One region of the Kosakonia radicincitans DSM 16656 genome, then DNA from elsewhere that is predicted to be linked to it. Evidence: riboswitches for the same ligand, from Rfam matches in the RefSeq annotation. Region 1 holds a riboswitch; the other holds the start of a gene.
The links. A riboswitch is a leader RNA that binds a small molecule or an ion and turns the genes downstream of it on or off. The one in region 1 is predicted to bind cobalamin.

Region 1 (6,903 bases):
CCGCCTTCCTCCCCGCTGAAAGTGCTTTACAACCCGAAGGCCTTCTTCACACACGCGGCATGGCTGCATCAGGCTTGCGCCCATTGTGCAATATTCCCCACTGCTGCCTCCCGTAGGAGTCTGGACCGTGTCTCAGTTCCAGTGTGGCTGGTCATCCTCTCAGACCAGCTAGGGATCGTCGCCTAGGTGGGCCATTACCCCGCCTACTAGCTAATCCCATCTGGGCACATCTGATGGCAAGAGGCCCGAAGGTCCCCCTCTTTGGTCTTGCGACGTTATGCGGTATTAGCTACCGTTTCCAGTAGTTATCCCCCTCCATCAGGCAGTTTCCCAGACATTACTCACCCGTCCGCCACTCGTCACCCGAGAGCAAGCTCTCTGTGCTACCGTTCGACTTGCATGTGTTAGGCCTGCCGCCAGCGTTCAATCTGAGCCATGATCAAACTCTTCAATTTAAAGTTTGATGCTCATCGAATTAAACTTCGTAATGAATTACGTGTTCACCCGTGAGACTTGGTATTCATTTTTTGTCCGGAGACATCAAGAATCCAGTCACCTGAGTGCCCACACAGATTGTCTGATAAATTGTTAAAGAGCAGTGCCGCTGTGTTTTCGCTGCGGCGCGGGGTGTGCATATTACGCTTTCCCGCCGTGAAGTCAACTGATTATTTTCAGATTTCTTCACCTGACAGGCCGGTGTGTATGCCGTTGTGCCGTGTCAGTGGAGGCGCATTATAGGGAGATAATTCCGGCTGACAACCCCTAATTTAAAAAAAGTTTTCAACCGTCTCTTTTTTGTTCAAAGACGCCCTAAAGTGCCAGTTTTTCGAGCGTTTTAAAGCCATAGCGCTGCAAAACGGGCAATAACTGCGCAGTTTCAGGCGTTAGCGCCATACAGTACGCAATATTATCGCCAGCGGATTTTGCATCCGGCGCTTCATGCTCCAGCAACCAGGCGGTACGCCGCGCAATAGCTGCACCGGAATCCACCAGCCGGGTGCCCTCTGGCAGCACCTGCAACAGTTCATCCTGCAGCAGCGGAAAGTGTGTACAACCCAGGACTACGGTATCCGGAGGCTCTTTCATGCGTAACCAGGGACGCAAGATCTGACGTAGCTCTTCAAGCGGCACTTCCTTACCGTGCAGTTTCGCTTCAGCCAGAACAACCAGCTCCGCCGATCCCAGCATCTCAATACGACACTCATTCGCAAAACGCGAAATCAGTTCATGCGTATAAGGACGTTTCACTGTACCGCGCGTTGCCAGTAGACCCACAATCCCGTTTGCCGTTAAGCGTGCAGCCGGTTTGATGGCGGGGACAACGCCAACAACAGGAAAGGTGAATTTGTCACGTAACGCGGGAAGAGAGACGGTGCTTGCGGTATTACAGGCGATAACAGCCAGTGAGAGGGGGTATTGCGCCTGAACAGCGGTAACAATCTCGACAACACGTTCAACGATAAACTCTTCGCTTTTCTCACCGTAGGGGAAAGCGACATTGTCGAAAGCGTAGATGTAATGGAGATTCGGCAGGAGATGCCGAATCTCATCATAGACGGATAACCCACCGACGCCGGAGTCAAACACCAGGACGGTGGGACGCGCGTCAGAAGGTGTAGCTGCCAGACAAGGTGTATTCCCGTCCTGCAGTTTGGTAGCCATAAGCTGTCTCGTACTCTTTATCGAACAAGTTAGCTATTTTACCACGAACTGTAAGGTGAGATGTCACTGGATATGAGGCAGATAGATCAACCGTACTATAACTCGGCAAAACACGTTGCTCAGGGTTATAAGTTGACGTGCGATTGTCATAGCGTTTACCGAAGTATTCCCACGCCAGATCCATATCTACATTGAAAATGGACCAGTCGAGCTGGTACTTGGCCTGGCGTTTTGAGCGGCGCGGCAGCACTTCGTTCGTTTCGTCATCACGCGGATCGATGTACTGCAAGGTTACACGATGCGAGAAGATGCCGGTATCGACGCTTCCTGTCCACTCAACGCCTTTAATGGTTGCAGCGTTAATGTTGTAGTAAGCCGTATCGCTATAGGTGATCAGATTATCGATCTCATAACGGTACGCGGACAAACGCCAGTCAACCGGGCCGGTTAATCCTTCCACACCCGCTTCCCACTGTTTTGACTCTTCCGGTTTCAGATCCGGATTGGAAGCAATGCCAAAGCGCTTCGCGCCGTACTGCTGGCCAAGTGAAGGTGCCAGGAAACTCGTGCCGTAGGAGAGCGTCAGGCGGTAGTTTTCCACAAACTCCCAGCCAGCAGCCGTTTGCCAGGTACCGTGCCAGCCGAACGCATCATCTTTATCTTCGCGCCCGGAAGCCTCCAGCGTAACATCGCCAAACTGCTGCATCCCGTTCAGGTAGAGGCCGGTATTATCGCGATCGTAGCTGTCGCTTGTGCTTTGATTAGATGAAACCAGACGTTCCTGCTTCCAGTCGACACCTGCGCCCAGCGAGCCTTTACCCACCGCAATATTGTTACCCCACTGAATGTAACGCTGCTCCATATCATCCAGCGTAGTGCCATCGTTATAACGGCCATAGATGCTGCTGTAGTTGTAGTCTTTGCTTTTTTGATAGCTGGCCAGCAGCTGCGATGAGTAGATCCCCTGGTTGAAATTCAGCCCGGTATCCCAGCCCTGAACATACAACTGGCGCTCATCGGCGCTGTAATCTGGCGAATACGGCTCGCTGCCCAGATCGTAATCCACATTATTACTGAAGTTGTAGCCACGGAAGAAACCATCAAAATGGTCATCGAACTTATGCTGTAAGCTGCCCCAGAACGTTTTATTGCGGTAGCCATCACGATCTTCATCATGATCCCATGTCGAATCCGGCTGCACGTTGAATCCGCGCGTACTGGTATAAGAACCTGCCGCGGTCACCATCGTATCGCCAAAACGCTGGCGCCAAGTGCCGTCATAGGTTTGATAACCTTTCGAGCCCATGCTGGCGTTGACCTGGGATTTCTCGCTATCCGTCATCGTAATGACGTTGACCACGCCGCCAATCGCGCCGGAGCCATAAACTGCAGAGCGCGGCCCGCGAATATACTCAACGCGCTGCACCAACGAGAGCGGGATTTGATTGAGTTCGGGATCGTTCGAAATCCCTGAACGCGCCACCGGTACGCCATCAATCAGCAGTAGCAGATGTTTTGCTTCCGTACCGCGAACATAAACGGACGCCGTTTGCCCCAGCCCACCGTTTTGCGCGATATCCACGCCCGGTAAACGGCGTAGCACATCAATGAGTGAACGGGATTGCCAGCGATCGATATCCTCGCGCGTGACCACCTCGGTCGGCGCCAGCACGGTTTTAGCCGATTGTTGAAAACGATTTGCTGTCACCACCAAATTGTCTGAGCTGCTATCCTGCGCCCAGCCGGAAAATGCCGTGACGGAGAGCGCCGTCAGCAGCGAAGCTTTTTTAATCATTGTGAGAGCATCCACAAAATAAAAAGGATGCCGCAGGTTCCATCAATAGCACGCGATGATGTTACCAGATGCGACGTATTCCGGCAGGTCTTCGGGCTTGGAGGTACAACAAGACAGGACTTCCCACCACTGGCAGTGTCTGCTGTCTCACCTTAATCCTTACCGCTGCGCGTCAGCCCCAGATTTACACTGGGTTCCCTTTTAACTCACAGGACCGGAACACGGATGCTACATTCGGTTACATATGGATGTCCAGACTGCTAAGTGAGTATTTCAAAAACATCCAGCACTGGACATCCGGTGAGCAATCCCTACAATCGCCGCGTTATTCTTAATCTCTCAGGAAGCATCATGACCCCCGAACACCTGCCGACAGAACAATACGAAGCTCAACTGGCCGAAAAAGTCGTGCGTCTGCAATCGCTGATGACGCCATTTTCCGCGCCGCTTCCGGAGGTGTTCCGCTCGCCGGTCAGCCATTACCGCATGCGCGCCGAGTTCCGGATTTGGCATGACGGGGACGATCTCTACCACATCATCTTCGATCAGCAGACAAAATCGCGTATCCGCGTCGACAGCTTCCCGGCGGCCAGCGAACTGATTAACGTGTTAATGAAGGTGATGATTGATGCCGTGCGCGGCAACCACACGCTGCGCCACAAACTGTTTCAGATTGACTACCTGAGCACCATGAGCAATCAGGCGATTGTGACGCTGCTGTATCACAAAAAGCTGGATAACGAGTGGCATGAAGCCGCCACCCAGTTGCGTGATGCGCTGCGGGCGCAAAACCTGAATGTGCAACTGATTGGCCGCGCCACAAAAACCAAAATCGAGCTCGATCAGGATTATGTCGATGAACGCCTGCCGGTCGGTGGCAGAGAAATGATCTACCGCCAGGTGGAAAACAGTTTTACCCAGCCTAACGCGGCAATGAATATTCAGATGCTGGAATGGGCGCAGGATGTCACCCGCGACGCCAGCGGCGATTTGCTTGAACTGTATTGCGGTAACGGCAATTTCTCACTGGCGCTGGCGCGCAATTTCAACCGCGTGCTGGCCACAGAAATCGCCAAGCCTTCTGTCGCCGCCGCGCAATACAACATCGCCGCCAACCATATTGATAATGTACAAATCATTCGTATGTCTGCGGAGGAGTTCACTCAGGCGATGAACGGCGTACGCGCCTTTAACCGTTTGCAGGGGATCGATCTGAAAAGCTACCAGTGCGAAACGATCTTCGTCGATCCGCCGCGCAGCGGGCTGGATGCGGAAACCGAAAAAATGGTGCAGGCCTATCCGCGCATTCTGTACATCTCCTGCAACCCAGAAACGTTGTGCAAAAACCTCGAAACATTAAGCCAGACGCATTACGTTTCGCGTCTGGCATTGTTTGATCAGTTCCCTTACACGCACCACATGGAGTGCGGCGTTCTGTTGACCAGAAAGTAAAATCTCTCATCCCTCTCCCATAAAGGAGAGGGAAAAATCACTCCGATGCTTCGTGTTTGCGGCTACGACTGCGCAGGCGGAAACCAATCCAGAAGACCAGCACCACCGACAGCACGGCCGGCAGGAAGTTGGAGCCGATCACCGGGTATTCAGCGCGAACGACCGTACTGTACAGCAGCACACCGAGAATAAAGCAGGCGGCGGCAAGGCCCGGAAGGCCAACTGGCATGGTGCGATTCTGGTAACGCTGATGCAGGCAATAGACCGTCAGCACCAGCGAGATAACCGGAAACAGAGAAAAGGGAACCACGGAACTGAACACAGCGGAAAATGCGCCGTTAATCGATAAGCCAGCAACCAGCGCCAGCAGCAACGTACCTTTATCTTGACCTGACTGTTTCATTACTCATCCTTTGCTTCACTCGTCGGTTGATGCGCCAGTTTTTCCTGCTCGCGGCGATACCAGTAATAGGCGCCTTTTGAAATCATCCGCAATTGCAGTACCAGTCGCTCTTCTAACTGCCGGCGTTGTTCAGCGCTCACATCCAGCGCCTCTGCGCCAGCGTTGAAAACGATCGTCACCATCGCCTCGGCTTGCGCCTCGGTAAAGGCGCGCGGCATATGGTTTTCGAGTTCGAGATAGTCAGCAAGTTCCGCGATAAAGTGCTGAATTTCGCGCGCGACCGCCGCGCGGAAAGCGGCTGACGTCCCGGAACGCTCACGCAGCAGTAGCTGAAATGCGTTGGGATTGTTGCCAATAAATTCCATAAAGGTGGAAACCGAGGTGCGGATTACGCTGCCGCCTTTGGCAATACGCTGGCGCGCCTGGCGCATCAACTGGCGCAGCATCAACCCGCTTTCGTCCACCATGGTCAGGCCGAGCTCATCAACATCACGAAAATGCCGGTAAAAAGACGTCGGTGCGATACCCGCCTCGCGGGCAACTTCCCGCAGGCTCAGGCTGGCAAAACTTCGCTCGGCGCTCAGTTGGCTAAATGCCGCTTCCACCAGCGAACGCCGGGTTCTCTCTTTTTGTTGCGCTCTTACACCCATCACTATGTTTGAATCCTTCCTGGGGCTTTCTGGCAATATACCAGAGAAAAATCCGATCTGATCGTACTGGATTGTGACCGATTATTTACACGGCGTTTCTTCTTTTTTGCATGAAAAAAGCACAACGATAATTGGGATATCGTGGCTTTAATGTTAGTATTCTGTTGTTTTTATGTATAAGAACAGGTAAGCCTTACCATGCCACATTCCTACGATTATGATGCAATTGTAATAGGCTCCGGCCCAGGCGGCGAAGGCGCAGCTATGGGTCTGGTTAAACAAGGAGCACGGGTCGCGGTTGTTGAGCGTTACCATAACGTCGGCGGCGGCTGTACGCACTGGGGAACCATCCCCTCGAAAGCGTTGCGCCATGCCGTTAGCCGCATTATCGAATTCAACCAAAACCCTCTCTACAGCGACCATAGCCGCCTCCTCCGCTCCTCTTTTGCTGATATTCTGAACCACGCAGAGAGCGTGATTAATCAGCAAACCCGCATGCGTCAGGGCTTTTATGAGCGTAACCGTTGCGAAATTCTTGAAGGCAACGCCCACTTTATTGATGACCACACGCTGGCGCTGGAGTGCCACGACGGCACGGTAGAAACGATCACCGCAGAGAAGTTTGTTATCGCCTGCGGCTCGCGCCCCTACCATCCGGCCGATGTGGATTTTACCCATCCGCGTGTCTACGACAGCGATTCAATCCTCGATATGCACCATGAACCCCGCCATGTCATTATCTATGGTGCCGGGGTGATCGGCTGCGAATATGCATCGATCTTCCGGGGAATGAACGTCAAAGTCGACCTGATTAACACTCGCGATCGTCTGCTGGCGTTTCTCGATCAGGAGATGTCGGATTCGCTCTCGTACCACTTCTGGAACAGCGGTGTCGTTATCCGTCACAACGAAGAGTATGAGCGTATCGAACCGCTGGAAGA
Region 2 (6,903 bases), 2.1 Mb from region 1:
TCTCTGTGGCTGGCTGGCGCTGGGCAAAAAGCCTTACCAGGCGCTGCTCATTGGTATTACGCTATCTGTGGTGGTTGGCGCGCCGCCAGGTGATATGCATACCGCGCTGTGGCGCAGCGGCGATGTGATTATCGGTTCGCTGCTGGCGATGCTGTTTACCGGGATCTGGCCGCAGCGGGCATTTTTGCACTGGCGTATTCAGATGGCCAACTACGTCACTGCCTTCAATCGCGTTTATCAGGCGGGTTTCTCCCGTAACCTGGTCGAACGGCCGCGGCTGGAAAAACATCTGCAAAAAATCCTCAACGATGTGGTGAAGATGCGCGGTCTGATCGCGCCAGCCTGCAAAGAGACACATCTGCAAAAGGCGATTTTCGAAGCCATCCAGACCGTCAGCCGCAATATGGTCTGCATGCTGGAGCTGCAAATCAATGCTCACTGGAGCTCACGTACCAGTCATTTTGTGATGATCAATGCGCATACGCTGCGGGATACTCAGCAGATGACTCAGCAAACACTGCTGACCATTGCGCATGCGCTGTATGAAGGCAACCCGCAGCCGATTCTGGCCAACACGGAAAAACTCAGTGAAATTGTGGCGGAGTTGCGCCAGTTGAGCGGCGAACATAAAGGCGATGCACTGGCTGAAACCTCGATTCACGGTTACGTCTGGCTGAGCATGGAGCTGGCCCGTCAACTGGAGCTACTGTCACATTTGATCTGTCGGGCGTTGCGCAAATAACAGTCAGGTAACCACATACCGCTGATGGGTTGTTTCGATTCAGCTACATTTGCGGTTATGATAGCCGACAGGAAAAACCATTGTCTTATGCGACCACATTGGGTAGGTTTGCCTCTAAGGTGGTTGCTTTAACGAATCCGAATCTCACATTATCAGGGGTGTAAAAATGGAAACTAGTAAGCCTTCATTCCAGGATGTTCTGGAGTTTGTGCGTCTGTTCCGCCGCAAAAATAAATTGCAGCGTGAAATCCAGGACGTGGAGAAGAAGATCCGTGATAACCAGAAGCGCGTGCTGCTGCTGGACAACCTGAGCGACTACATTAAACCGGGTATGAGCGTAGAAGCGATTCAGGGCATTATCGCCAGCATGAAGACTGACTACGAAGATCGCGTGGACGATTACATCATCAAAAATGCTGAACTGTCGAAAGAGCGCCGCGAAATCTCCAAAAAACTCAAAACTATGGGCGAACTGAAGCCGATTGAGCCAAAAGCGGAATAACGCCTCCAGCGAGCGGTGAGAGGTGCGCCTCTCACCCTTCCAGCACGCCTCCTGCCACCATTTTCAGCAGATAGTTTTGCGGCCAGTGCGCCGTCAACCCGGTCTCTTTCAACTCCCGACGAACGCTTTCCACATCATGGCGCTGACTATCAAGCAGCAGCCCGACCACACTTCCGCTGTGGGCAACATTCAGTCCATACAGATCGCAACGTTCCACCAGATCGAGCAGGGCGGGAAACGCCGGTTTTGGCAGCAGCGTCTGGCTGGCAATTGCGCTTAACGTCGCCGCTTCTCCCAGCCGCGCGGCATCATTTTCCTCGCAGGCTTGCTGCAACAGGCGCCATGCATTATCCAGAGTATGGGCATTTTCCAGCAGTGCCTGCTGGCGTGGCAGACGATGATAAGCGGCAGTGGTCAGGGTTAGCGGACTTTCAAGCAGCAGCACGTCGCACTCCGGCAAACCGCCGCAGGTAATCTGCGTTGCAGCGGTATTGTGATCGAACAGCGTCAGGCGCGAAAAGATCGTGCTGTCGGTCGGTTCCAGCGCCACGCACAGTTGCGCCAGTGTTTTCTCATCCAGCGGTTGCTCAAGATGACGGGCCGTTGCCACGGCGGCGGCGGCAATATCCGCGGTGCTGCTGGCCATGCCTTTGGCCAGTGGAATGGTAGAGCAGCACTCGATGCGTAATGCATGCGTCAGTGTGGCTGGTAGCTGCCAGTGCGCCAGGAGTTGGTTAACCATACGACGCATCAGTGGTCGTTCATCCAACCGAGGTTTGCCGTATGTGACTTCGACACTGCTGTACCAGTCCACCGGACAGGAGACCAGTTTTTCACCTCCCAGGATCCAGCCCTGGATTATTTCACCGCACGATGCGGGAAAGTGTGCCAACGCCACGCTGTAACTCCCTTCACAATCAAAGCCAGGATAGTGTCACTTCGACCCGGCGAACGCCAGAATTTCGCGCAATGTAGATTTCTCGCAGACCCGCTATTTCTGCAAAGTTTTTCGCCAGATCTGTCAACTGACTCCGCAGGCATTTCGTCTGCGAAATAATGCAAATTATAAGGGCGATTAAATTTCCGTTAGCAATATTTTGTTATTCCGTATGTGCTTGAGAACTTTCTGAAGCCTTAATATGCCGGGGGGGATGAAAAGGGTGAGCAATAAATTGTCATAGCGCAACAAATTATTATTTGCTCAAAGATAAACTGAATCCGTTTTTATTTCCCTGCTGCGATATAGTTCGTACAGGGAAAAATCAGGGTAATAATGACGTACCGTGATTAAAAATCTATCAGGTTTGCCGCAACTGTATTTTGCGGCTGGGAAGGGGGTGTAAATCCCCCGCAGCCCCCGCTGCTGTAATGCTGACGACCCCGTAATCGCCACTGATCGTAAGATCGGGAAGGGCGGGTGAGGATGACGCTAAGCCAGAAGACCGGCCTGATGGACATTATCAACAACTTCGGTGGGAAGTGGGTTGCTCAGTAGCGTGCGGTCGAAAGACCGGGTCAACACGCGTCCTGGCTCCGTTCTTCCTGCCCGCTACGGGGTTACAGGAATGTCAGACAGACGCAGCGCCTTTATTCTTGCCGGAACCGGCAGCGGCTGTGGGAAAACCACCGTCACGCTCGGGCTGCTCACCGTGCTGCAACGTCGTGGTTTACTCGTGCAACCCTTCAAAGTGGGGCCGGACTACCTCGACACCGCCTGGCATAGCGCCGTTACCGGCGTGGCTTCCCGCAATCTCGACAGCTTTATGCTGCCGCCGTCTGCGTTAAATGCGCTGTTTCGCCAACATTTCACCGCTGCCGATGTCGCCGTCATTGAGGGCGTAATGGGGCTTTACGATGGCTACGGCACCGACCCTAACTATTGCAGCAGTGCGGCGCTGGCAAAACAGCTTGCGCTTCCGGTGATCCTGCTGGTTGATGGCAAAGCCGTATCCACCTCCATTGCCGCCACGGTGATGGGTTTTCAGCACTTTGACCCGCAGTTGCGCATTGCCGGAGCGATCGTCAATCGGGTAAACAGCGACAGCCATTTTCAACTGTTGAAACACGCCATTGAGCATTACTGTGACTTGCCGGTGCTGGGATATGTTCCTGTTGATCCCGGCGTGGCGCTGCCGGAACGTCATCTTGGTCTGGTCACTTCCCGTGAGTCGGTCGTCGACGCGCAGCCATGGCAGGAGTTTGCCGCACGCCTGGAACAGACCCTTGATATTGACCGCTTACTTGCTCTGAGCAAGACCACCACGCTGCCGCAGGGTGAGCTTCCTGCCATGCCCGCGCCAGAGGCGGGCGCAGGGCTGACGCTGGCGCTGGCCGACGACGAAGCCTTCAACTTTTACTACGCCGATAATCTGCAACTGCTTGAACACACCGGCGTACGCATCGTGCGTTTTAGCCCGCTGCATGACCATGAGTTGCCCGCATGCCAGATGCTGTGGCTGGGCGGCGGCTACCCGGAGCTACACGCGCGCGTGCTGTCGGCAAACCAGCCGATGCGGGATGCCATTCTCGCTGCGCACCGGCGTGGTGTGGCGATCTATGCCGAGTGCGGCGGCCTGATGTATCTCGGCGATACGTTGCTGGATGCCGCAGGTGATGAGTGGCCGATGGTCGGTGCCATCCCCGGTTACAGCCGGATGGGCAGTAAGCTCACCCGCTTTGGTTACTGCGAAGCCCGCGCAACGCAGCAGACCTTACTTGCTGCCGAAGGGGAAACCCTGCGCGGCCACGAGTTTCACTATTCCGATTTCACCCCGCGCGGCGATGCCGTGCTGGCGTGCCATAAAACGCGCGATGGCGAAGTGCTGAAGCGCTGGCAGGGCGGCTGGCAGGTGGGCAACACCTTTGCCAGCTATTTACATCTGCATTTCGCCCAGCGTCCAACGATACTGGAACACTGGTTTGCTGCCGCAAGGAGCGCGTCATGACGTTGCTGGCCTGGTGTGTCGCATTTCTGCTCGATCGCTTACTTGGCGACCCGCCGCACTGGCCGCATCCGGTACGCTGGATCGGCGCGTTGATTAACCTGGTACAAAGCGCCGTCCGCCGAGTGTGCCGCAGCGATACCGCGCTGCGCATCGGCGGCGGGGTGATGTGGCTGTTGGTAGTGGGCATCACCTGGAGCGTTGCCTGGGGCGTGCTCGCGCTAGCGCAGGCAATCCATCCGTGGTTCGGCTGGTGCGTGGAGGTGTGGATGATTTACACCCTGCTTGCCACGCGTTGTCTTGCGGATATGGCGCGGGAAGTGGAGCAGGCGCTGCGCTTCTGTTCGCTTGCCGAAAGCCGCGAAAAGCTGTCGTGGATTGTCGGTCGTGATACCGCGCAGCTCCAGCCGCCGCAAATCACCCGCGCGGTAGTGGAAACCGTCGCGGAAAACACTGTCGATGGTGTTATCGCGCCGCTGTTCTTTTTACTGCTCGGTGGCGCGCCGCTGGCAATGGCCTACAAAGCGGTCAATACCCTGGATTCGATGGTGGGCTACAAGCATGAAAAATACCGCGCGATCGGCATGGTCAGCGCGCGGCTGGATGATGTCGCCAACTTTATCCCGGCGCGTCTGAGTTGGCCGTTACTCAGTATGGCGGCATGGCTCGCAGGTAATGATGCGGGCAATGCGCTGCGTATCGGTTTTCGCGATCGGCGCAACCACAGCAGCCCCAACTGCGCCTGGCCGGAAGGTACCGTGGCCGGGGCGCTTGGCGTGCGGCTTGGCGGGCCAAATGACTATTTCGGCCAGCGAGTCGAAAAACCGTGGATTGGCGATGAGCTCCGCGCCATCACGCCGGATGACATTCCCCGTACCATTCGCATGATGTGGCTTGCCGCCACGCTGGCGCTGGCACTGTTTGCGCTGATACACCTTGCCCTCGTGGGCGCATAAGGATGAAGACGATGGATTATTTGCAGCAACCGCAGGCTATTGAAGCCAAAAGTTTTGTCATTATCGGCGAGATTATCCAGCAAACCCGCCCCGATTTTCGTTTTGCCAGCCCGCTGCATGAAGCGGTAATCAAACGGGTCATCCACACCACCGCTGATTTCGACTGGCTCGATATTCTGTGGTTTTCCAGTGATGCGCTGCAACGTCTGTGCGGGGCGATAACGCAAGGCTGCACCCTTTATACCGACACCACAATGGCGCTTTCCGGCATTAATAAGCGGCTGCTGGCGGAGTTCGGCGGCGAAGTGCGTTGCTACATCTCCGATCCGCGCGTGGTGCGTAAAGCCAAAGAGGAGGGGATCACCCGTTCGATGGCGGCGGTCGATCTGGCGCTGACGGAAGCAGAAGAGAAAATCTTTGTTTTCGGCAATGCGCCCACGGCGTTGTTCCGCCTGCTGGAACACAAGGTGCCGGTCAGCGGCGTGGTCGGTGTGCCAGTCGGTTTTGTTGGCGCTGCGGAATCGAAAGAGGCGCTGGTAGAGAGCGGTTTGCCCGCCATTGCCGCGCAGGGTCGCAAGGGCGGCAGCAATGTGGCGGCGGCGATTATTAATGCGCTGCTCTATCACTTGCAGGCGGCGCAATGAGCCAGGCCTTCGACGACCCGGTGTGGCACAACGGTAAAGCCCTGCGCAAAGGCTATACCACCGGTTCCTGCGCCACCGCAGCGGCAAAAGTCGCGGCGTTGATGGTGCTGCGCCAGCACATTATTCACCAGGTCTCGATTGTCACCCCCTCCGGCGTCACCCTGCATCTGAATGTGGAATCGCCGCATATTGAAGGTCAGCAGGCGATTGCCGCCATTCGCAAAGACGGCGGCGACGATGTGGATGCCACCCACGGCATGCTGATCTTTGCCCGCGTCACGCTCACCGAGGATGACCAGATTGTTCTGCGCGGCGGTGAAGGCGTGGGCACCGTCACCCGCAAAGGTATTGGCCTCGCTGTGGGGGAAGCGGCGATCAACCGCACGCCGCGCCAGACCATCGAAGCCGCTGTCCGCGAAGTGATTGGCCCCACGCGCGGCGCGCAGGTGGAAATTTTCGCCCCGGAAGGCGAAGAGCGGGCGAAGAAAACCTACAACGGCAGGCTCGGCATTCTTGGCGGTATTTCGATTATCGGTACCACCGGTATCGTGACGCCAATGTCGGAAGAGAGCTGGAAACGCTCGCTGTCGCTGGAGCTGGAGCTAAAACGCGCGGGCGGAATGGAACGGGTGATCCTCGTCCCGGGCAACCACGGCGAACGCTTCGTGCGTGAGCAGCTTGGCGTCTCCGGCGAGCTGGTCGTGACGATGAGCAACTTCGTTGGCTACATGATTGAAGAGGCGGTGCGTCTGGGCTACCGGCAGATCGTGCTGGTCGGCCATCCCGGCAAGCTGGTGAAAATCGCCGCCGGTATTTTTCATACCCATAGCCATATCGCGGATGCGCGGATGGAGACGCTGGTCGCACACCTGGCGCTGCTCGGCGCGCCACATGATCTGCTGCTGAAGGTCAGCGACTGCGACACCACCGAAGCGGCAATGGAGTACATCGATGCTGCCGGGTTCAGCCATCTTTACACGCATCTGGCGCAGCGGATCTGCCTGCGCATCGCGCAGATGCTGCGTTTCACGCAAAACCCGCCGCAGTGTGATGCGGTGCTGTTCTCTTTTGATAACAAAGTGCTGGGCGCGAATCGCCCGGTTGAAGAGATTGCCGG

Region 2: it holds a riboswitch for cobalamin, as region 1 does, so the genes downstream of both, Y71_RS09435 (cobyrinic acid a,c-diamide synthase CobB) here and btuB (TonB-dependent vitamin B12 receptor BtuB) in region 1, are expected to answer to the same signal.

Annotation. Positions count from the first base shown of each region.
Region 1 covers NZ_CP018016.1:5,625,211-5,632,113, forward strand. The annotation lists rRNA gene Y71_RS27020 (16S ribosomal RNA) at 1-455, opposite strand, end outside; gene murI (glutamate racemase) at 811-1,662, opposite strand; gene btuB (TonB-dependent vitamin B12 receptor BtuB) at 1,607-3,457, opposite strand; cobalamin riboswitch at 3,523-3,691, opposite strand; gene trmA (tRNA (uridine(54)-C5)-methyltransferase TrmA) at 3,809-4,909, shown strand; gene Y71_RS27040 (YijD family membrane protein) at 4,947-5,312, opposite strand; gene fabR (HTH-type transcriptional repressor FabR) at 5,312-5,965, opposite strand; gene sthA (Si-specific NAD(P)(+) transhydrogenase) at 6,161-6,903, shown strand, end outside.
Region 2 covers NZ_CP018016.1:1,938,253-1,945,155, forward strand. The annotation lists gene Y71_RS09420 (FUSC family protein) at 1-742, shown strand, start outside; gene Y71_RS09425 (DUF496 family protein) at 909-1,244, shown strand; gene Y71_RS09430 (GHMP family kinase ATP-binding protein) at 1,276-2,142, opposite strand; gene Y71_RS30655 (helix-turn-helix transcriptional regulator) at 2,204-2,323, shown strand; cobalamin riboswitch at 2,528-2,709, shown strand; gene Y71_RS09435 (cobyrinic acid a,c-diamide synthase CobB) at 2,810-4,189, shown strand; gene cbiB (adenosylcobinamide-phosphate synthase CbiB) at 4,186-5,142, shown strand; gene Y71_RS09445 (cobalt-precorrin-8 methylmutase) at 5,154-5,786, shown strand; gene cbiD (cobalt-precorrin-5B (C(1))-methyltransferase CbiD) at 5,783-6,903, shown strand, end outside.